4 regions of the Paenibacillus macerans genome follow, and region 2 is predicted to be linked to each of the others. Evidence: riboswitches for the same ligand, from Rfam matches in the RefSeq annotation. Region 2 holds a riboswitch; each other region holds the start of a gene.
The links. Region 2 has a riboswitch for cyclic di-AMP ahead of kdpF (K(+)-transporting ATPase subunit F). Riboswitches for the same ligand answer to the same signal wherever they lie in the genome.
Positions count from the first base shown of each region.

Region 1: another riboswitch for cyclic di-AMP. It lies ahead of DYE26_RS19350 (APC family permease); the one in region 2 lies ahead of kdpF (K(+)-transporting ATPase subunit F).
Region 3: another riboswitch for cyclic di-AMP. It lies ahead of DYE26_RS05035 (phytanoyl-CoA dioxygenase family protein); the one in region 2 lies ahead of kdpF (K(+)-transporting ATPase subunit F).
Region 4: another riboswitch for cyclic di-AMP. It lies ahead of DYE26_RS22550 (C40 family peptidase); the one in region 2 lies ahead of kdpF (K(+)-transporting ATPase subunit F).

Region 1 covers NZ_UGSI01000001.1:4,311,761-4,316,771, forward strand. Annotated here, with positions in the region: gene DYE26_RS19345 (lytic polysaccharide monooxygenase) at 1-776, shown strand, start outside; gene DYE26_RS19350 (APC family permease) at 829-2,655, opposite strand; cyclic di-AMP (ydaO/yuaA leader) riboswitch at 2,809-2,988, opposite strand; gene DYE26_RS19355 (branched-chain amino acid transporter permease) at 3,166-3,498, opposite strand; gene azlC (azaleucine resistance protein AzlC) at 3,495-4,208, opposite strand; gene DYE26_RS19365 (aminotransferase-like domain-containing protein) at 4,320-5,011, shown strand, end outside.
Region 2 covers NZ_UGSI01000002.1:1,489,969-1,494,979, forward strand. Annotated here, with positions in the region: gene DYE26_RS29895 (ATP-binding protein) at 1-1,018, opposite strand, end outside; cyclic di-AMP (ydaO/yuaA leader) riboswitch at 1,382-1,547, shown strand; gene kdpF (K(+)-transporting ATPase subunit F) at 1,803-1,880, shown strand; gene kdpA (potassium-transporting ATPase subunit KdpA) at 1,957-3,636, shown strand; gene kdpB (potassium-transporting ATPase subunit KdpB) at 3,661-5,011, shown strand, end outside.
Region 3 covers NZ_UGSI01000001.1:1,095,195-1,100,205, forward strand. Annotated here, with positions in the region: gene DYE26_RS05025 (acetate--CoA ligase) at 1-770, shown strand, start outside; gene DYE26_RS05030 (hypothetical protein) at 1,569-1,835, shown strand; cyclic di-AMP (ydaO/yuaA leader) riboswitch at 1,913-2,055, shown strand; gene DYE26_RS05035 (phytanoyl-CoA dioxygenase family protein) at 2,197-3,087, shown strand; gene DYE26_RS33285 (hypothetical protein) at 3,206-3,376, shown strand; gene DYE26_RS05040 (spore coat protein) at 3,421-3,906, opposite strand; gene DYE26_RS05045 (spore coat protein) at 4,083-4,646, shown strand; partial or broken gene DYE26_RS34035 (AraC family ligand binding domain-containing protein) at 4,772-5,011, shown strand, end outside.
Region 4 covers NZ_UGSI01000001.1:5,062,821-5,067,831, reverse strand. Annotated here, with positions in the region: gene DYE26_RS22570 (hypothetical protein) at 62-355, shown strand; gene DYE26_RS22565 (4a-hydroxytetrahydrobiopterin dehydratase) at 532-831, shown strand; gene DYE26_RS22560 (c-type cytochrome) at 907-1,266, opposite strand; gene DYE26_RS22555 (GNAT family N-acetyltransferase) at 1,426-1,929, opposite strand; gene DYE26_RS22550 (C40 family peptidase) at 2,170-2,652, opposite strand; cyclic di-AMP (ydaO/yuaA leader) riboswitch at 2,657-2,798, opposite strand; gene DYE26_RS22545 (C40 family peptidase) at 3,045-3,515, opposite strand; cyclic di-AMP (ydaO/yuaA leader) riboswitch at 3,519-3,655, opposite strand; gene DYE26_RS22540 (hypothetical protein) at 3,877-4,707, opposite strand; gene DYE26_RS22535 (M1 family metallopeptidase) at 4,801-5,011, opposite strand, start outside.

The DNA.
Region 1 (5,011 bases), on a different contig from region 2:
GTTCGTTTGTGTTTGCGGACAGCGCTTCCGCGCACGGATATTTGACGGACAGCCGCGCCCATCTATGTTCCATTGGCCAAAACTCCGATTGCGGGCCGGTGAAATGGGAGCCTTTCAGTGTTGAGGGCCGGGGAGATTTCCCTGAATTCGGTGTCCCTGACGGCCAGATCGCCAGCGGCGGGAAGTTTTTTGAACTCGACGAGCAAACGGCCGATCGCTGGACCAAGGTAGATATGGTAGGCGGAGAGCATACGTTCCATTGGAAGCTTACAGCCAATCACAGCACGAATACATGGGATTATTATATTACGAAAAAAGACTGGGACCCCGATTCCCCTTTAAAACGGGCGGATCTTGAGTTGTTCTGCCGCTATATCGATGACGGCGCGATTCCGCCAATCGACGTTTATAACGATTGCTTTGTGCCGAACGACCGGGAAGGCTACCACGTCATCGTGGCCGTTTGGGATATCGCCGATACCCCAAATGCCTTCTATCAGGTGATGGATGTGAACCTCAGCATCAATCCGTCGGCGCCCACCACGCCCGAGCCCGGTTTCCCGGGAGACCCTAACCGTTTCGGAAAGTACCTCATCTGGAATCCGATCAGGGTCTATAACGAAGGTGAAATCGTTGTGCATAACGGGCAATTCTGGCAAGCCCTGTGGTGGACACGAGGACAGGAACCGGGAACAACCGGAGAATGGGGTCCGTGGAAGCTGATCGGCGACGTGCCGCCCGACGAGGAAAGCAGCGCGGGATCGGACAGCGTGTAAGAGCGCATCCTGCAAGAGCCAGAGGGGAACTCCCTCTGGCTCTTTGATTCGGTTATTTTTTCAAATGATACGGAACCGTGGCGACGATGACATCTCTCCGGTAAAGCAGATGCGCGCGAATCAACAGGCTCGATTGGTTGTGCAGGATATTGTGCCATCCTTTTTTCGGAATAAATTGCGGGATGACCACAGTCACCTGATAATTTGCTTCGTGCGCCTTTTTTTGCACCGTATCCACGAACTTAATCAACGGGTGAATTATGCTTCGATACGGAGAGTACAATGTCACCAATCTAACGTCCGGCTGCCATTTTTTCCACTTCTCTTCAAACACCGCTTCGTCCGCTTTCTCAAAAGGGACGTGCACCGCAATGATTTGATACGGGAGCAGGGACTTGGCATAGTTCAGCGAATTCTCCACCACGCGCGTGATTCCTGCAACGGGTACGATCACCACGTTTCCTTCGATCGGTATAGCCCGCTCGCAAGTTGAAATTCTCAACTGCTCCGCAATCGCTTCGTAGTGCTTATGAATCCGATAAAAGGAGTAAATAATTAAAGGTAAAAAGATAAGGACCGGCCAGACATTATGGAACTTGGTGATGAAAAACACCACGCTGACCAACAGACTGATCAAGGCCCCGATGGTATTGGCCAAAAATTTCTTGATCCAACCTGGAGGTTTTTCCCGTAACCACTTTACCATCATGCCTGACTGGGACAGTGTAAAAGGAATAAACACGCCGATCGCATAAAGCGGAATTAAAAGTTCGGTTTTCCCTTCAAAAACGATAATCAGCAAAATCGAAAACAGCCCCAGGAAAATAATGCCATTTGAATATCCCAGCCGGTCTCCGCGAACCGTAAACGCTCTTGGGATGAACTTGTCTTTGGCCAAATTAACGGCAAGCAACGGAAAGGCGGAATATCCGGTGTTGGCAGCCAGAATAAGAATCAAAGCCGTCGTTCCCTGAATGAAGAAATACATGATATTTCTTCCGAAAGTGTGTTCCGCGATTTGGGAAAGCACGGTAACCTCCGCGAGAGGGCCTATGCCATAATAATAAGCCAGAAACACAATTCCCGTGAACAATACAGCCAATATGCCCCCCATGGCCAGCAAGGTTTTTGCCGCATTGCGCGGAGCCGGCTCTTTAAAGTTGGGGATGGCGTTTGAGATCGCTTCTACCCCTGTCAAAGCGGAACATCCGGAAGCAAAGGCACGAAGCAGCAAGAATAAACTAATTCCAGCCACTGGAGAACCAAGCGGAGCGTGTAACTCCGGCAAAATTTGGCCGGTCATAATTTTATAAAGGCCGGAACAAATCAAAATCACCAGGGCCAGAACAAATAAATAAACGGGAAAGGCAAAAATCGTAGCCGATTCGGTGACACCACGCAAATTGAGAATGGTAATTAACAATACAAAACCTACGGCTATGGGCACCGTGTATGGATGAAGGCCCGGAAAAGCCGAAGTAATGGCGTCCGTACCGGCCGAAACGCTTACCGCAACGGTCAAGATATAGTCAACAAGTAATGAACCGCCGGCAATCAGTCCGGGAATTACACCCAGGTTTTGCTTGGAAACCACATAAGCCCCACCGCCATGAGGATAAGCAAAAATAATTTGCCGGTAAGACAAAATAAGCGCCACCAGCAAAACCAAAACACCGGCAGCAATGGGAATCGAATACCAATAGGCTACCGCTCCCACGACCATTAAAACAAGCAGGATCTGTTCCGGCCCGTAAGCCACCGATGACAAGGCATCGGAAGAAAGGATGGCCAGCGCTTTGGTCTTGCTTAGTTTCTGTTCGCCCAGTTCCGTTGATTTTAACGGCCGTCCAATAAGAAATCGCTTTATATAAGAAAGCACAGGGGGTCACCGCCTAAATTACGTTGTTTTTTTATATTGCTCGGCAGAAATAAGTATTATTTCAAATACAAACTGAAGATTAAGGGCAAATAGGCCAATTCGAGGCAATAAAAAAACACAGGGGCCCCTGTGCTAAACTTCACAAGTCATACAACCCACTCCTGACTACGCTTACGAGGTTAGCTGTCGGATTCGGGCGGCAAGAGTCGCCCTACCTGGCGGATCGCTGGATCAACTGCCAAGATTCACCCCAAAAGAGAAACTCACCTGAAAGGCAGGTAAGTTTTTAACGGGTCCCCCGTTTTCCTTAAGGAAATTCAGCGATAATGAATTGATTTATTCTTAGTGGAAACAAAATAAATCATACGTTCAGTGTAAAAGTTTGTAAAGCAGGAGTAAGGAAGGTGAACTGCCGGAATCATACAAAAGATCATATGTTAATCGCTTACAATTCAAAAATGCTCTCCAAATCAACGTTTATTAATGACTGACGCTATTTTTTTAAACATTTTAAAAAACAAATTGAACCAACAGCATATAGACCAGGGTACCCGTTAGGATCGATAACAGCATATTCCTTTTCCAAAAATGCAAGAAAGCAACAATGGCCATCGAAATCAATTCTGGCGCTCCATGGTTGCCGGATATAAAATTCACGTCTTTGATACTGTAGACAACCAATAATCCTAAAGCCGCCGCGGGCAGCACTTTCCCGAGATATTGCACATAACGCGGAGCGGGCCGGCCCGGAGGGAAAATCATAAAGGGAATAAATCTGGTCAGCATGGTTCCCAAAACGACTATTCCAATAGTAATCACTTGTTCCAATAAAGTCATTGTCATGTAGTTTCACCCGTTTTCTTTTCCAGTGGCCTCCGCATCAAAGTAAGCACGCAGAGGATCAAAATCATGGAAGGTATGATAAAGTTGTCCCCGTTAAAAATAAAGAGGCATAACACAGATAGCCCCAACCCCAGTAACGCGCTGTGATGTGTTGTTTCTTTCAGCCATTGTTCGATGAAGATGACCACAAATAAAGCCGTCATCACAAACTCAAGTCCTTCCATGTTTATTTGAACTAGTGACCCAAACAGTCCCCCAATGGTAGCGCCAAGCACCCAATAGATGTGATTAAGCAAGGTAACGAAGAACATGTACCACCCTTTATTCACCCCTTGCGGTATTTGGGCGGTGTAATTAATGGAGAACGTTTCATCACACATGCCAAAAATCAGATAGATCTTTTTTAACCCGCTCCCTTTAAATTTTTCAAGCATAGATATCCCGTAAAAAAGATGGCGCGCGTTAACCATTAAAGCGAGGAAAAAAGCGCCTAATGGGTTAAAAGCGCCCAGCAGCAGATGGACAGCGACAAATTCCATCGACCCGGCAAAAATAAGCAGGCTCATCAGGAAAGCATACCCTGCCCCAAATCCCGATATGTTCATAAAGATGCCGTAGGCAATCCCCAAGAATAAAAAGCCTGCCAAAATGGGGATCGTAGCAGGAAAGGCGGCACGAAACGCCAATTGAAGTTCGCTTCTGTTAGTCATGATTTACTTGCATCTCCTCGTACGATTACTTATCCATGCCATTTTAGCAGTGCAAATCCATACAATCAACGATATAATTGTATGGATTACAATTTTGTGAGGTGTGCAAATATGCCGATCAATTCCTTCACCGATTACCCCATGTCATGGAAACCCGATAGAGACGCTTTGAAACGTCCACTCTATCGTTCGCTCGCCCTACTGCTGGAACATGACATCACAAACGGATTTTTAGCCCCGGGTACAAAACTGCCACCGCAAAGGGAGTTGGCCGATTTTTTGGACATAAATTTTACGACCATAACACGTGCCTACAAACTATGCGAACTCAAAGGCCTAATATATGCGGTAACAGGCAGCGGCACATTCGTTTCAGCCAACGCGGCACGCTCCATTACTATTTCGAAAGACAAAATTTCAAATGAAATCATCGATCTTGGTTTTGTCGCCTCATTTGAGCAAAGCAACAATATTGTCGCTGAAGCAGCTAAGAAGGTGACGGAGAAAGGTTATTTGGAACAGCTCTTGAATTACAATGACCCTACAGGCATCCCCCATCAAAAAGCAGCGGCGCTAAACTGGATGGCGGATTTTGGGATCCATGCGGACAAAGACAATATGGCGATCGCTTCCGGGGCGCTAAATGCATTGGCGATCACGTTATTAGCTCTGTTCGAACCAGGCAACCGGATCGCGGTCGATATGTATACATTCTCTAATTTTATCGAGATTTCGAAATTGTACCGTATTAAATTGGTCCCGATTCCCGGTGACGAACATGGCATGCTGCCGGGCGAGCTTGA
Region 2 (5,011 bases):
GCAGGTTTTTGACCAATCTATTCATACGGAGGGCACCGTCCCGAATGGTAAGCAGCAATTCCATGCGATCCTCCGAAGAAAAAAGAGAATTGCCTTCAATAAGGCTGGTCGCCGAGCCGATAATGGCCGCTAACGGAGTACGCAACTCATGAGAAACAGAATCTAGAATCGCGGTGCGAAGCCGTTCCGATTCGGCCGTCAAATGAGCGATTTTGGCTTCTTCCGCCAGCTTCATGCGGGCGATGGCGGTGGCCGCCAAACCGCCCAGGGCGTCCAGCATCCGCTGTTGCTCGGCGGTGAGCCCGCTTTTCCGATCCTGCAGATTGAGCGCCAATACCCCATGCACGCGGTCCTCGGTTCTCAGCGGCAGGTAATGGGCTGGAGAGTCTCTTAAGGTACGGGTTCCATTGCCGACCGCTTCGCCATGATCAAACGCCAGCTTCGCCATCACTTTTTCCGTTTCGCCCTGTCCCCAATCGCTATGAACCGAAGAGCAGTGGGCTAGCACTAAATTATTCCGTTGATCCGGCAAAAAAATCGCAATTTCCGTACCGATGGTTTGCGAAACTTGCCGGGAAACATTACTGAGCAGGGAGTGAATGTCCGCGATATCGCTCATTTGCCGGCTGAGCACGTAGAGCGCGGCGGTATGCTCCTCCCTCTGCTTGGCGTATAGCAACTGCCGTTTCAGCTTTACCGCCAGGCTGGCCGTTAACGCGGCTACCGCCAAAAAAACGCCGAACGAGATCAGATAGCGCAAGTCCGCGATCGTAAAACTCAGAATTGGAGAAACGAAAAAGAAATCAAAGGCCAGGACCCCCATCATTGCTGCATAAAGAGCAGGGCGCAGGCCCCAGACGACGGAACTCCAAAGCACGGGCAGCAGATAGAGAAGTGCTATATTGACCGAATCAAACGCTAGTCCGAACGGGTGCATGGCGCCGGTCATGAAGGCGATGAGCAAAGTGATGCTTGCATAAGGCTTCCATAGCATCCACATCGATTTCAACTTATCCATTAAACCACTCCTGTCCGTCTATGCTCCCGTTACTACTATAGTTCAGGGTAATGTAAAAAAGGAATAAAATAAACCGTTTATAGGCGTAAAAATTCCGTAAAAATCCACGAAATGCCATATAATCACGAGTATTTGCGAGGAAAATGAAGCTCTAATATTTTGAGAGCGCTAACTTCATCTTAAAGTTTCTTTTTTTTACGGATATGCCGGCTGCGTCGTTTTACAACCATTTAGCTAAGGAGTAAGATACGATCCATGAATTGAATGGCCATTCGATTCTAAATGGATATGCCGATCGACGAAACCAACGTGCCGAAGCTTGTGTGAGAGCAGACCGATCGGAACGGTTGGAGCGGAATCATCGGTCTTATAACGCTGAATCCTTGAAAGACACAAGGAACGGGGGAACCAACGGAAGCCGCAACCCGGCTTCATGGGGTGAATCGCTCGGCACTTTCAAATGCCGGGCGTAGGGCGACTCTCACGCCCGAATCCGTCAGCTAACCTCGTAAGCGTGTGGAGAGGCAACATTTTGTCGCGGACCGGTCGGGACGACTGCAAGAAGCCGCGGAAAAGGTTCCTCTTTTCCAAGGCTTCTTTTTTGCTGTCTTCTTCCTTGATCCGGGGGAGCAGTTTATGGAGAAAAGCGACCGATTAACTGTTGGAGGAGTGTCGTGATGCTGGATATTTGGATGGTGCTAACGTTGACCGTTGCCTTAGCGCTTATAGTTGGATTTGTCGTTTGGTGCGGTAAAACGGTGGAGGATACGGGAGGCGAACGCGAATGACCATCGTGTTGATTTTTACGTGTGGATTGCTGGTCTATCTAATCTATGCGTTGCTTCATCCGGAAAAGTTTTAACGAGTTTTGTTTATAGTGCGAGTTCAAAAAGGAAAGATGGCTTTTTGAACAACCTCTAATAGTGGGAGGAACGGTCATGGATATACTGCAAATCGTAATTGTGATCGGTATTTTGATGCTGATCGCCAAACCGCTCGGTAATTATTTGTACCACGTTTTCTCTAACGAGCCCAATCGCACGGATAAAATATTCTGTTGGGCCGAGAAACCCATTTATGCGGTCATCGGGCTGAAGCATCGCGCAGGCATGAGCTGGAAGCGGTACGCGATCAGCTTCATCGCAACCAACTTCGTGCTCGCCGCGGTAAGTTACTTGCTGCTGCGGGTGCAGAGCGGCTTGCCGTTGAACCCGAACGGTATCGGCAATATGGAGCCGACGCTGGTGATGAACACGGTGATCAGCTTTATTACGAACACAAATCTGCAGCATTACAGCGGCGAGACGGGGCTTTCGTACTTCTCGCAAATGGCTGTGATCATGATGATGATGTTTACGTCGGCGGCTACGGGTCTTTCGGTCGCGGTCGCGTTTGTCCGGGGCGTTACGAGCAAGGGAAAAAGCTTGGGCAACTTCTTTGAGGATTTCGTCAAGGCGCATACGCGGATTTTCTTTCCGCTGGCGTTGATCGTCACGCTCGTGCTGGTCGCGCTGCAGGTGCCGCAGACGCTGGATCCTACGCTGACGGTAACGACGCTTGAAGGCGCGAGTCAGCAGATTGCGATCGGACCTGTCGCTTCGCTGGAGTCGATCAAGCATTTGGGCACCAACGGCGGCGGCTTTTTCGGCGCCAACTCGGCGCATCCGTTTGAGAATCCGAGCCCGCTGACCAATGTGATCGAGATCCTGTCGATGTGGTCATTGGCCGCGGCGCTGCCCTTCATGTACGGCAGATTTGCGAAGAGCCGCAAGCAGGGTTGGGTCATTTTTTCGGCGATGATGGTCTTGTTCCTTTTGTTCCTTACCGTTGCTTACACCGCCGAGAAGAGCGGCAATCCGGCGCTGAACGCGCTTGGCATCGACGCTTCGCAGGGCAGCATGGAAGGGAAAGAGGTGCGCTTCGGCATCGCGCAATCCGCGCTGTTCACTACCGTGACGACGGCGGCGACGACCGGCACGGTCAACAATATGCACGATACGCTGACCCCGCTTGGGGGGCTGGTGCCGCTGGCGGAGATGATGCTGAACGTCGTATTCGGCGGAAAAGGCGTCGGGCTGGTCAATATGCTGATGTACGCGATACTCGCCGTATTCATCTGCGGACTGATGGTCGGCCGTACGCCGGAGTTCCTTGGCCGCAAGATCGAGCCGCGCGAGATGAAGCTGATCGCGATTGCGATTCTGGCGCACCCGTTCATAATCCTGGCGCCGGCGGCGATCGCCTTCCTGACCGATCTCGGCAAGGGAGCGATTTCGAATCCCGGCTTCCACGGCATCACGCAGGTGCTGTACGAATATACATCGGCGGCCGCCAACAACGGCTCCGGCTTCGAGGGGCTGGCGGACAATACGCCGTTTTGGAACATAACGACCGGCCTGGTGATGTTTTTCGGGCGGTATATATCGATGATTGCGATGCTCGCCGTCGCCGGATCGTTGACGCGCAAGCAATGGGTGCCGGAGACGATCGGCACGTTCCGTACGGACAATGCGCTGTTCAGCTTCCTGCTGATCGGCACCGTCATTTTGATCGGGGCGCTGACTTTTCTGCCGGTGATTGCCCTAGGGCCAGTCGCTGAGCATTTGACGATTCGTTAAGTAAGAATATGAGGTGAAGCTGCCATGAACGATAAACGTAAAAAAAGCATGTTCTCCGGTCCGCTTGTCGCACAAGCTTTGAAGGCCAGCGTCATCAAGCTGAATCCGGCCGTTATGATGAAAAATCCGGTGATGTTTGTCGTCGAGGCCGGCACGGTCATCGTACTGCTGATGACGGTGTTTCCCGGTTACTTCGACGCGAAGGACCGCATCGGCTTTAATCTCACCGTGTTCGTGATCTTGTTGTTTACGGTACTGTTCGCCAATTTCGCCGAAGCCTTGGCGGAGGGCAGGGGCAAGGCGCAAGCCGATACGTTGAAGCGGACGAAGAAAGAGATTACCGCGAACAAAGTGGTTGGCAATGGCGTTAAAACGGTGCCTTCGACGGAGCTGCGCAAGGGGGATATCGTCGTCGTTTTCCAAGGGGAGATGATTCCCGGCGACGGCGAAGTGATCGAAGGGCTCGCCTCCGTCGACGAGTCGGCGATTACCGGCGAATCGGCGCCGGTGATCAAGGAAGCGGGCGGCGATTTCAATTCCGTCACCGGCGGAACGCGCGTCATTAGCGACCGGATTAAGGTGAGAATTACCAGCGATCCCGGCGAGACGTTCATCGACCGGATGATTGCGCTTGTCGAAGGCGCGAAACGGCAGAAGACGCCGAATGAAATCGCCCTAAATACGCTGTTGATCAGCCTGACGCTTATTTTTCTGATCGTCGTCGTAACGCTTGGGCCGATCGCTTCTTATGCGGGTATTCATTTGGAGATTCCGGTACTGATCGCCTTGCTTGTTTGTTTGATCCCGACGACGATCGGGGGCCTGCTGTCGGCCATCGGCATTGCCGGCATGGACCGGGTGACGCAGTTCAATGTGCTGGCGTTGTCCGGCAAAGCGGTTGAGGCTGCGGGCGATATCAACACGATGATTCTCGACAAAACCGGAACGATTACCTTCGGGAACCGGATGGCCAGCGAAATCATACCGGTTGGAGGCGCGGGCATCGATGAGGCGGCTGCCTGGGCGGCGGTATCTTCCGTGCAGGACGAAACCCCGGAAGGCCGCTCGGTGCTGGAATGGATGAAGAAAAACGGGAAGTCCTATGACGCCTCGCTTGGCGAGGGGGGCGGCTTTGTTGAATTCAAGGCGGAAACGCGGATGAGCGGCGTCGATCTGAAGGACGGACGCCAAGTGCGCAAAGGGGCGGTTGACGCCATTCGCAAATGGGTGGCTTCCCAAGGCGGATTGATTCCGGAGGAGTTGGAGAGACAGGCCCATCGCATCGCCTCGGAGGGCGGGACCCCACTAGCCGTGGCGGTCGACAAACAGGTGTTCGGCGTCATTTATTTGAAGGACACGGTGAAGCCCGGCATGC
Region 3 (5,011 bases), on a different contig from region 2:
CGAAAACGGACGGGCTAGGCGGTTATAACCTATCCGGCCTGCGCAGCGCCGTTTCCGCCGGGGAGCCGCTAAACGATGAAGTGATCCGGAAATTTCAAGAGGAATTGAACATCACCATTCGCGACGGATACGGGCAAACCGAAAGCACGCTGCTGATCGGCAATCTGAAGGATACTCCGCTTAAGCAGGGATCGATGGGCAAAGCGGTTTCCCCGGGCGTGGCGGAGGTGGTCGACGAGCGGGGAACTCCGCTTCCGGCGGGACAAGTCGGGGATATTGCCGTTCATGTTAGCATGCCGGCTTTGTTTAAAAACTATTACCTGGAGCCGGAGCGGAAGCAACAAAACGTGCGCGGTGAGTATTTTATTACCGGGGACCGGGCGCGAATGGACGAAGAAGGCTATTTCTGGTTCGAGGGGCGCGGCGACGATATCATCATCAGTTCCGGATATACGATCGGGCCGTTTGAAGTCGAAGAAGCGCTGATGAAGCATCCTGCCGTCAAGGAATGCGCCGCCGTGGCGAGTCCCGACGAAATTCGCGGGCATATCGTCAAAGCTTTTGTTGTGCTGAAAGAAGGGGCGGCGGGTTCGCCGCAACTGGTCAAGCAGCTTCAGGCTCATGTCAAAGCGGTGACGGCCCCGTATAAATATCCGCGGAAGATCGAATTTGTCGCTGAACTGCCAAAAACGAATACGGGCAAAATCCGCAGAGTAGAGCTGCGGGAGCGGGAGGAGCGCGCAGCCTTGAAGGTGAAAAGCTCCATTTAAAAAAGAGGACTCCGAACTAGGGCAAGAAGGCCTTGATGTAATTGGGGAAAATCACCGACGACTTCATGAATTCGTTACATGGTAAGAAGGACGGCTCGATGAGATCAAATGCAAAAGCCCCATTTGAATTTCTGCAAATTTCTGCTTTTGGGCGGTTGAAGTGCAAAAATACATCTCATTTGCAGCTATAGGATAAAAAGGTAGCTTATCATAAGAAATGAACTGCATATTTGCAGTTGAACCGCCTGTTTCGGGGATTTTCGACGAAAATCGCATGCCCTTTTGCATTTCGTGCCGCTAGCGTTGCATTTAAGTCTGGCAAGATACATTTTCTGAGCACACCAATGCTCTAACGGTTGCCACAAGCGCTATTTGTTCCAATACCATTGATTTCAAATTGTAACGGTTGCCATGGTGCTTATTTCGCTGAAATCCGGTAATTTTTGCCTTAGATTCAGGCAAATAACGGCGCTCGCAACCGTTAGAATTTAGATAAGGTCTTTTTTCGGCAAATAGCCGCTGCTACAACCGTTTAGATTTCGGATAGCTTTCACGGGAAAGCTTGAGCAAAAGTTAATTCAACGCCAGTGATTTCGTGCCGATTTCCCCTCTTCCTTTTTCCAGCTCCGGGTTCCATCGCTGTTAAATCCATGCTCTATCTGCTTTAAAGTTGGTTTCCGCTGCGGCCTAAGCGGCAGGAGTGTGGGATTGGCAAAAGTTCGAACGCATATTGTCCGGGCCTTTTCCTCAAATTAGTAAGGACCTGCATCTTATCATCTTTTTGGAGGAGGCTAAAACATGGCAAATCCTTATTCCAGCATGCAATCGCAAAACCCGATCTCATCCGCCCAGCAGTCCGTCAAAAAAGCGCACCGGGCCGTAACGCAAGCACAGTCCCATCCGAGCGAAGAAACGGTGGAAAATGCCTATAACGCCATTCACAAAGCGGAGAACGCCATTTCCCAGGCGGATGGGCGCATGAACCCGGAACCGCTGGAACGCGCCAAGGAAGATTTGCAGGAGGATCAGGCCGATTTGGCTGAAGCGGAAAGCCGGCTGCGGTAACGAATGCGGCAGCGAGTATATGGCGAAATCGAAAATGTTACAGAACATGGGTTGACATGAACGCGAATTGCCTTTACTATAGACTCACGCTTAGTTTCCGGCTTAAGGAGCCGGGAAACGGGGGAACCATTTTTTTGGGGCGAATCATTCAGCAATGATTGTAGGGTACCATCTTACCCGAGCCCGTCAGCTAACCTCGTCAGCAGTGGATGGGTCTATATTGCGACATTAAGAGATTTTATTAGGCCCTTTTATAAGGGCCTTTGTCCGTTTTAAGGACCCTGCTGGGTAAGCTTTGTCTTCTCCAAGCGGCGGTCCTTTTTGGTTTGGACAAATATTTCTTATGAGGGGATGAGGAGGAATGAATCAATTGGAAACGTCCGTAATTTTTGATCCAAAGACGGATGCTTACCCTTCCCGGGTTTATGCTGAGCCGAGATGGCTTCCGCGGCAGGATCCCATCGTATATGGCGAGTGGAACGCGGAAAGCGGAATCAGCAAAGAGCATTCGGATTTTTACGCCAAAAACGGTTATCTGTTCCTGGAGAACTTTTTTGGCGGAGCGGAATTAAAGGGCTATCAGGAGAAGGCGCAGCGCTTGCGGGAAGCATCCCGGAACCTTTCATCCGATGAAATTATCCGCCAGCCCGGCGGGGAAGAAGTGCATTCGATCTTTGCGATTCATCGGACCCACCCGGTTTTTCAGGAGTTGTCCCGGCATCCGAGACTGCTCGCGATCGTCGAGCATGTTTTGGGGGGACCAAGCTACATCCATCAGTCGCGGATCAATTACAAGCCGGCATTTACCGGCAAAGAGTTCTACTGGCATTCGGACTTTGAGACCTGGCATGTGGAGGACGGGATGCCCCGGATGCGGGCGCTCAGCTGCTTGATCGCACTGGAAGACAATTATCCGTTTAACGGACCGCTTATGGTCATGCCCGGTTCCCATCAAATCTTCGTGTCGTGCGTCGGCCAGGCGCCTGATGATTGCTCCAAGGAATTCATCGCGCCCGATCAGGCGAGCTTAACCGAGCTGGCGAAGCGCTGCGGCATTGAAACGCCGGTCGGCAAGGCAGGCTCCGTACTGCTGTTCGACTGCAATTTGATGCACGGCTCCAACAGCAACATTACGCCGTACCCGCGCAGCAATATTTTTATGGTCTATAACAGCGTAGCAAACAAACTGGCGGAGCCTTATTTCGGGAAGAAGCCGAGACCCGAATACATGGCGGCCCGCACGGAATTTTAAGAAAAAAAGCCGTCCCGGCAAAATGGCTTTGCGTTGGGACGGCTTTATACATAAAGAAGCGCAAAATATCGCATAGTAAATTCAAACCCCAACCTTCCGGGAAAGGAGTGACCTTTAGGTGAGCAATAAAATTGAAGCCGTACGCGCGGATCATCAAAATTTTGTCGATAAGACCGAAGACGAGGTTAAGGCCGTGCCGGCCACCACGAATGTGAATGAAGCGGTCGAAGCCATTACCGGGCATATCAATAAATACGATGAACCTGAAGAAAAGGAACAAAAGAAATGACGCACCGCCAGAAAAACCCCGGAATTCCGGGGTTTTTTCGCAAGCTACATGTTTAGCGCTTGATTGGCCATTTGCACGTCGTGGGCCAGCAGTTCTTCCAAATTGTACGCCGGATAGTAGCCGTGTCGGTGCATGAAGTTAAATATTTTGGTATGAAGGGCGATGGCGCCAAGCAATTGTTTTTGGAATGTTTCCTTTAATTGAGGAGTAGCCGTCTCCGTAATGGAGGCCGCGTAATTGCGTACGGAGGCTTTGGCGAAGCCAAGCAGGCTGGCCGCGTCAAATCCGGTCATATCGGGCGAAACGTTGCGGGCCATACCAGGCGCCAGCGGATAAAATTTAAGCAGTTCGCGGATATTGTGCTCCAAGGTTTTGATCGTTTCTGCATAAAGCGCTTTTAACTCCGGGTCCATCACCATCGGCAGTTTCTTTTTGAACGCCGCCAAATTGGCGGATTGAAAGGCGACTAGCTCATGCAGCTCCAGTGTTTCATGCCAGGCCAGATGCTCCTGTTTCCATTCGTTATTCACGATCTCACACTCCATAGTTAGAATTGATTCATTATATGCGCAGCGGAACCTTATGGGTATTTGTCCTTGTCTGGGACGATTTTACTCCGGCTTCCGGCAATAATAGAAAACGATGGGGCGCATTCTAAAAGTGATTTACCAAGCAACCGAAAAACAGCGAAGGAGGATACGTTCTCATGGAATTGGCCGCACACGAGGCACAGGATTTGAATGAACTAACGTTAAGCTGCGTTAACTCGATTACGAACATGGCGTGTTTCTTAAACCAAGCGCAGGACCCTGAACTGAAGGCGATCCTGCAAAAACATCTTCCGCTTCATTTTCAGGACTACAACATGAAGGTGGAGTATTTAAGCAAGGCGGAAGGGGCCAGCGGGAAACTGGCCATCCCGGATTTGCAGCCGGTCCTGCAATCCTTTACCGAGGCGTCTGCGTCGCCTGTTCCGGTCACGCCGAGAACCTCGATTCAGCAGTTCAACGACCGGGAAATCGCCACCGCTTATTTGCTGACTTTGAAACGGGCGGGCAGGGAGTACGCTTGGGCGGCCATGGAGATGAGCCATCCCGACATCCGCAGCTTCCTGGAGCATGCCTTCTGCATGTGCTCGCACCACGCTTATGACGTATGGCAATGGATGGTAAAAAAAGGCTATTATCCGTTAGAAGCGGCTCCGATGTCGACGATGAATACGCTCGGCGCTTTTTATCAGAAAGTGCAGGAGCCGGCGGCGGTTCATTAGCAACTCGGCGGAGCATAGCGAAAGAAAAAGAGCGGTTACCAAGGAAACCAATGACCTGGCGCACCCGCTCTTTTTTCATGGGATCGGCAATTGGAAACATTGTTTTTGTGGTACAATGTCAGCGGATGCGGGCGCATTCAATTCCACTGCCAAGTGCAAAGAAGGTGCTGTTATTGGCCGCGATTTTTCATTACAACCCGGACCGTCCGTTCCGCGATTCACCGGAGCTGTATTTATGCTATTGGGGCAAGGAAGCCTGCGCTCCCCAGCATTCGTTCGGCCCGGGCGTACGGGACGTTTATAAGATCCACTTTGTCCATGAGGGAAAGGGGAGCGTTCGCGTGGAGGACGGCGAGACGCTGACG
Region 4 (5,011 bases), on a different contig from region 2:
TTTTTTCAGGTATAATAAGATCATAGCCTGAATACCAGGGCTATCAAGGGAGGATATCACGGTGGGAGTAAAGCACGGAAGAGATTATGAATATATTTTGGCCGACCTGACAAAAGCGGTGGGCCGGATTTCCGATAGCTACCTTTTCTTTGATATGGAATCGTCGGAGTGGGCGGGATTGGCGGACGAGGAGCGGGCCGAAGTGCAGGAAGCGCTGGCTGAAGACCTGTTTTTTGCGTTAGGAGCGGAACCCGTTCTTGAGGTGGGGAGCGCGATCGTTATTTATGATCCTGAGGGGCACCGCATCAATTTTCTGATCGGGGACGAAGAGCTTACTTCCGTGGCTTTGATCTAGAGAGATTTGGTTTGGCACGGGATTCCGTGGTAAAATAGTTAGTCAGGAAGCATTACGCATGTTCAGGTTGTATGTGGAATAAAATAGTTGAGGACGGGGCCGGAAGCTTAGGTCCCGATGCGCCAGGGGATGCTTACATAACTAGGAGTTCTTGAAGAGAACGGGGAGGATAAATGATGCCGTTTACACCGCAAGAAGTACAAGCGCATTTGGAAAAGCTGGAAGGCTGGGAACTTGAGGAAGGACGATGGATCTTCCGCAAATATACGTTCTCCAATTTTATGAAAGGCATTGCTTTCGTGGATGAGGTGGCTGCGATTTCGGAAGCGTTTAATCATCATCCGTTTATTACGATCGACTATAAAACCGTGACTCTTCGGCTGACTTCATGGGAAGAAGGCGGAATTACGGCAGTGGATATTAAAGAAGCGCAGCAATATAACGAGGCGTTCGAGAAAATGCGCGCCGCGGATTAGGCTAGGCAAAAAACGCCCGCCGGAAACGCTCAAGTTTCCGGCGGGCGTGCTTTTCATGTGCCGTTATTTTTGCCGTTATTTTTTCTCCGCGAGCCACATCGCGACGTTGGCAATTTCTTCATCCTTGAGCCGATCCTTGAAGGAAGGCATCATTCCGCCTTTGCCTTTGGTGATAATGCCGTAAAGCTGGTCTGCCGTCAGTTCTGCGCCGATCTTTTGCAGATTCGGTCCCGCGCCCCCTTGCAACTGATCGCCGTGGCAGGTGATGCAGTTTGCTTTTACGGTGGCTTCGGCTTGTGCCGCATTCATCGTAATTTCAGGCAATTGCGGTTTGGCTTCCTTGGCGGCCTGCTCCCGGCTCGGCAGGGTGAACATCAATACGATGGCCATAGCGCAAGCCACGAAGAACAATCCGCTCATGATCCACTTTTGCATTCCAATCGCCCCTCCTATGTAAGCTACCTTTTCCATTATAACGGAACATGCCGCTCGATCATAGTCTTTGTGTCAAAAATAGGAACAATTCCGTCGTGATTGCGGTAAAGTTTGTAATAAACTTCATAGCAAGTCCGATCTAATGGATCGGGAGCATTTTTAGGATGAGGGGTGAGACCCTCGATACACCATGCAATAAAAAGGCTTGGAGATGCCGCCAGGGGTCATTTTGTCGTAAAGGTCCGTGATGGTGAAGCCGGCCTTTTGATAAGCGCGAATCGCCCGGGTGTTCCACGTCAGCACTTCCAAATCGATCTCATGGCCCGGTTTCCGCCGCAGCGCCTCCTCGACGATCGCCGTTACAAACCGTTTGCCGAGCCCTTGTCCGCACAATTCCGGCTTCATACCGATACCGAGCCGCGTAACCCTTTCCAACGGGAAATATTGGGCAAATCCGGCGAGTTCTCCGTTCTCGTCCAGCACGGACACGTATTGCTCCGCTCTGATCGCCGGGTTGCCGAATTCGACATCGAGCGCTTTCATTTGTTCCCAAGGAAGCCAGCTGTAAACATCATAGGGAGAATCGTACCGCCAGGTGCAGATTTCTGCGCCGTGGCTCTCTTCCATGGGAACGATGCGAAACTGAACAATCGGTTTATCCATTGGGATCCTCCTTTAAAAACGGCATTCCTATTACCCTCACTCTAACGGGATTTACTTGACTTGTAAAGGTTCTGCCGTCTCTCGGACACCTGTGGATTTATGGAAATCAACAAAAAATCGGTAACCTTTTGGCGTGTCGCTTCGTTATATAGATAGGGATGAAAAAAACCGCAAGCCAATTCCGAAGATAAGCTTACGGCTGACAGGTCATGCGGAGCGAAATTAAGCGCCGGCGGAGGTTCAGGATTCCGCGGCGTATACGGAATAACCGTATTTGCTGAGCACCCGCTTCGCGCCAACGAAGCGGTTCTGGTAATAACTGCTGCTCAATTTGTCGATCCGGATTCCTTTGGATGAAGAGGCATGGGCAAATTCTCCGTCGCCAACGTAGACGCCCACATGCGATACTTTTCCGCCACCCAGGGTGTTAAAGAAGACAAGATCGCCGGCTTGCAGCTTGCTTTTTGATACCGGAGTTCCTACCTTGTATTGGGCCGTGGATACGCGAGGAAGCGTAACGCCCATTTGTTCGAACACATACCGCGTAAACCCGGAGCAATCAAATCCGGCCGTACTGGTGCCGCCGTATTTGTAAGGCGTGCCGTACACGGAATTGACGATGTTGGAGAGCGACGTTTCCTGCTCGTCCGCAAAGGCGCTTCCCGTTCCCAGACTGAAACATAGAGCCAAACTCGTTACCGCTGCTGCTAAAGTCTTTCTCAAGATGTCTAACTCCTTCCAAGGCCTGCGAGGTTAGCTTAAGGATTCGGTTGAAGGCTCCCTATGATCCCTTTGAAGCGGGATCAATTCACCCTGACTGATGTGGTTCCCCCGTTTCCCGGGTGCGGGGAATTCGGCAGTTTCATGTAGTATGCACCCAAAAACGACGTCACAACAAAAATTACAAAGTTGTTACTATTTCTGTTGGTCATTTTACCAAAGTGGGCCAACATTGGCAAGTTTCCCGGCAAAAAGGATGCTTTTGGCCTGTGTGAGGAGCGGAGTGATCTGGGTATTGATTCCTAAGGGGGATCATCCGTAGACAGGAAAAACCCGCAGGAGACGTGGTATCCCAATCATCCCTGCGGGTTTGTCGAATTCGTTATGGATTGCGACTACTGTTCGGCTGTCACAGCTTCAAATTTCTCGGAGCTCATAATGCGCTTAGCTCCAACATACCGCTTCTCGTAGTAACTTTCGCTCAGTTTGCTGATGACAACTCCTTTGGAAGAAGAGGCATGCGCAAATTTGCCGTCGCCGACATAAATACCAACATGAGATATGCCATCGCCGGAAGTGTTGAAGAACACCAGATCGCCTGCGATTAATTCATCCTTGGAAACGCTTGTTCCCATCTCAAATTGGGAGCCCGATTGATGAGGAAGATCGATGCCGAGCTTGTTAAATACATACATCGTAAATCCGGAGCAATCAAAACCGGACGTTGTTGTTCCGCCTGCGGAGTAAGGAGATCCGAGGCCTTCTTCAATGGCGCTGTCCAGTTTGGAATCCGCGAAAACGCTGCCGGTTCCGATCGTGAAAAGCAATGCAAAACTTACTGCTGTTACGGTCAAACGCTTTTTCAAGAATTATGCTCCTTCCAATGCCTACGAGGTTAGCTTAAGGATTCGGTTGAAGGTTCCCTATGATCCCTCGCTTACGAGATCAATTCACCCAAAGTGGTTCCCCCGTTTCCCCGGCGCAGGGAATTCGGCTTTGATTTCTCACCTGATAAGACTTATTCGACGTAACTTGCTATTTTCCTGCCAAAGATGACAAAAATAATTACAAAACTGTTACTGAAATTGTGTTGCTGTTATTTTAACAAAGACAGGGATCATTTGGCAATGGTTAATTCGCGAGACTAAGAGGGGAAAACCTGACACAAGGCCTTCGCAAAGTCGCGGAGGCCTTGTGCCGTAAAGGTTTCAGAGAGATGAAAAAATTTTAACTTTTCTCGGTTTTTGTCTGCCAGAGGCGATATTGCGAGGTGACCTGCCAAATTTTAAAAGCGCTGCGACAGAGAGGATAGGTTTGCTGGAGGATCAGCGCCAGCATTCCGGTCCAGATCCAGGAGACCGTTCCGAACAGCAGGAACACGCCCAGCCCGAATGCGCCCAGTATGCAGGAGATCCCGATGCCCTGAAGAAGGTGCCGGAAGCAGACGAGGAGGGAACCCCAGACGCTTGATTTGAACAAGTACCCAAATTGTACGTAGAGAATGCATTGTCTCACCAGCCAGCCGTATACGAACCAGCCCAGGATGTAGATGAGACCCTTCAGCAGCGGGGCCATCTGTCCTCCGGCCCCCAGCAGATGCGGCCATAAAACAAGGAGCTTGGGAATAACCCAGAAGGCCGGGATAATGATTAAAATAAGTTCAATGGCATAAAACAGGACAACCGGCTTCCAGAATTCTTTCATTCCGCGGAACAACGGCAGTCCGTGTCCACGGCTCTCGGAGGGGACAAGCCCGTATAGAATTCCCGCTTGAATAAGAGGCGTGAGCAGGAGGCGTAGGACCGCCATGCCGATCAGCAATCCTAAATAGAGGCGGACGTCCGGATTGCTCCCCAAATGGATACGCCCTTCCAGCAGGAACAGAATTCGGCTGAGTTGCGTGGGCGGCGGATCCGGATGCCTTTGCAGTAGCGCGGTAACGGCGGTATCGACCAGGCGGTACAAAAACAATCCCCACAGCAGTTGATACAGGAACAAAATGATGACGGAGGGAAACTGGCTTTTCAGCAGGCTCCACCCCTGACGCACATAAGTCATATTTTCACCTCTTAAAAGTTTTGCGAGCGTTGCTTTACTCGATATGCTTCGAGCAAAACTACTTCAGAAGCATAAGCTGAGTTCTGCCGGCGTTTACCATATAAGTGTTCCGAGCAGGGCTTCCAGCAGCTTGGTCACGCTCATATTGGAGCGCGAAAGAAGGGGCTCGGGTACTTCCGTCTTCAAATAATTGTTGATGTGTTTGTTTTCGACCACCAGCGAATAGTCGGGATCGATTTGCACCCAAGCAAGCGGTTCCTTGTATTGCAGTTTAAGCTCGACGCGGCTGTCCTCGCCTCTCCAT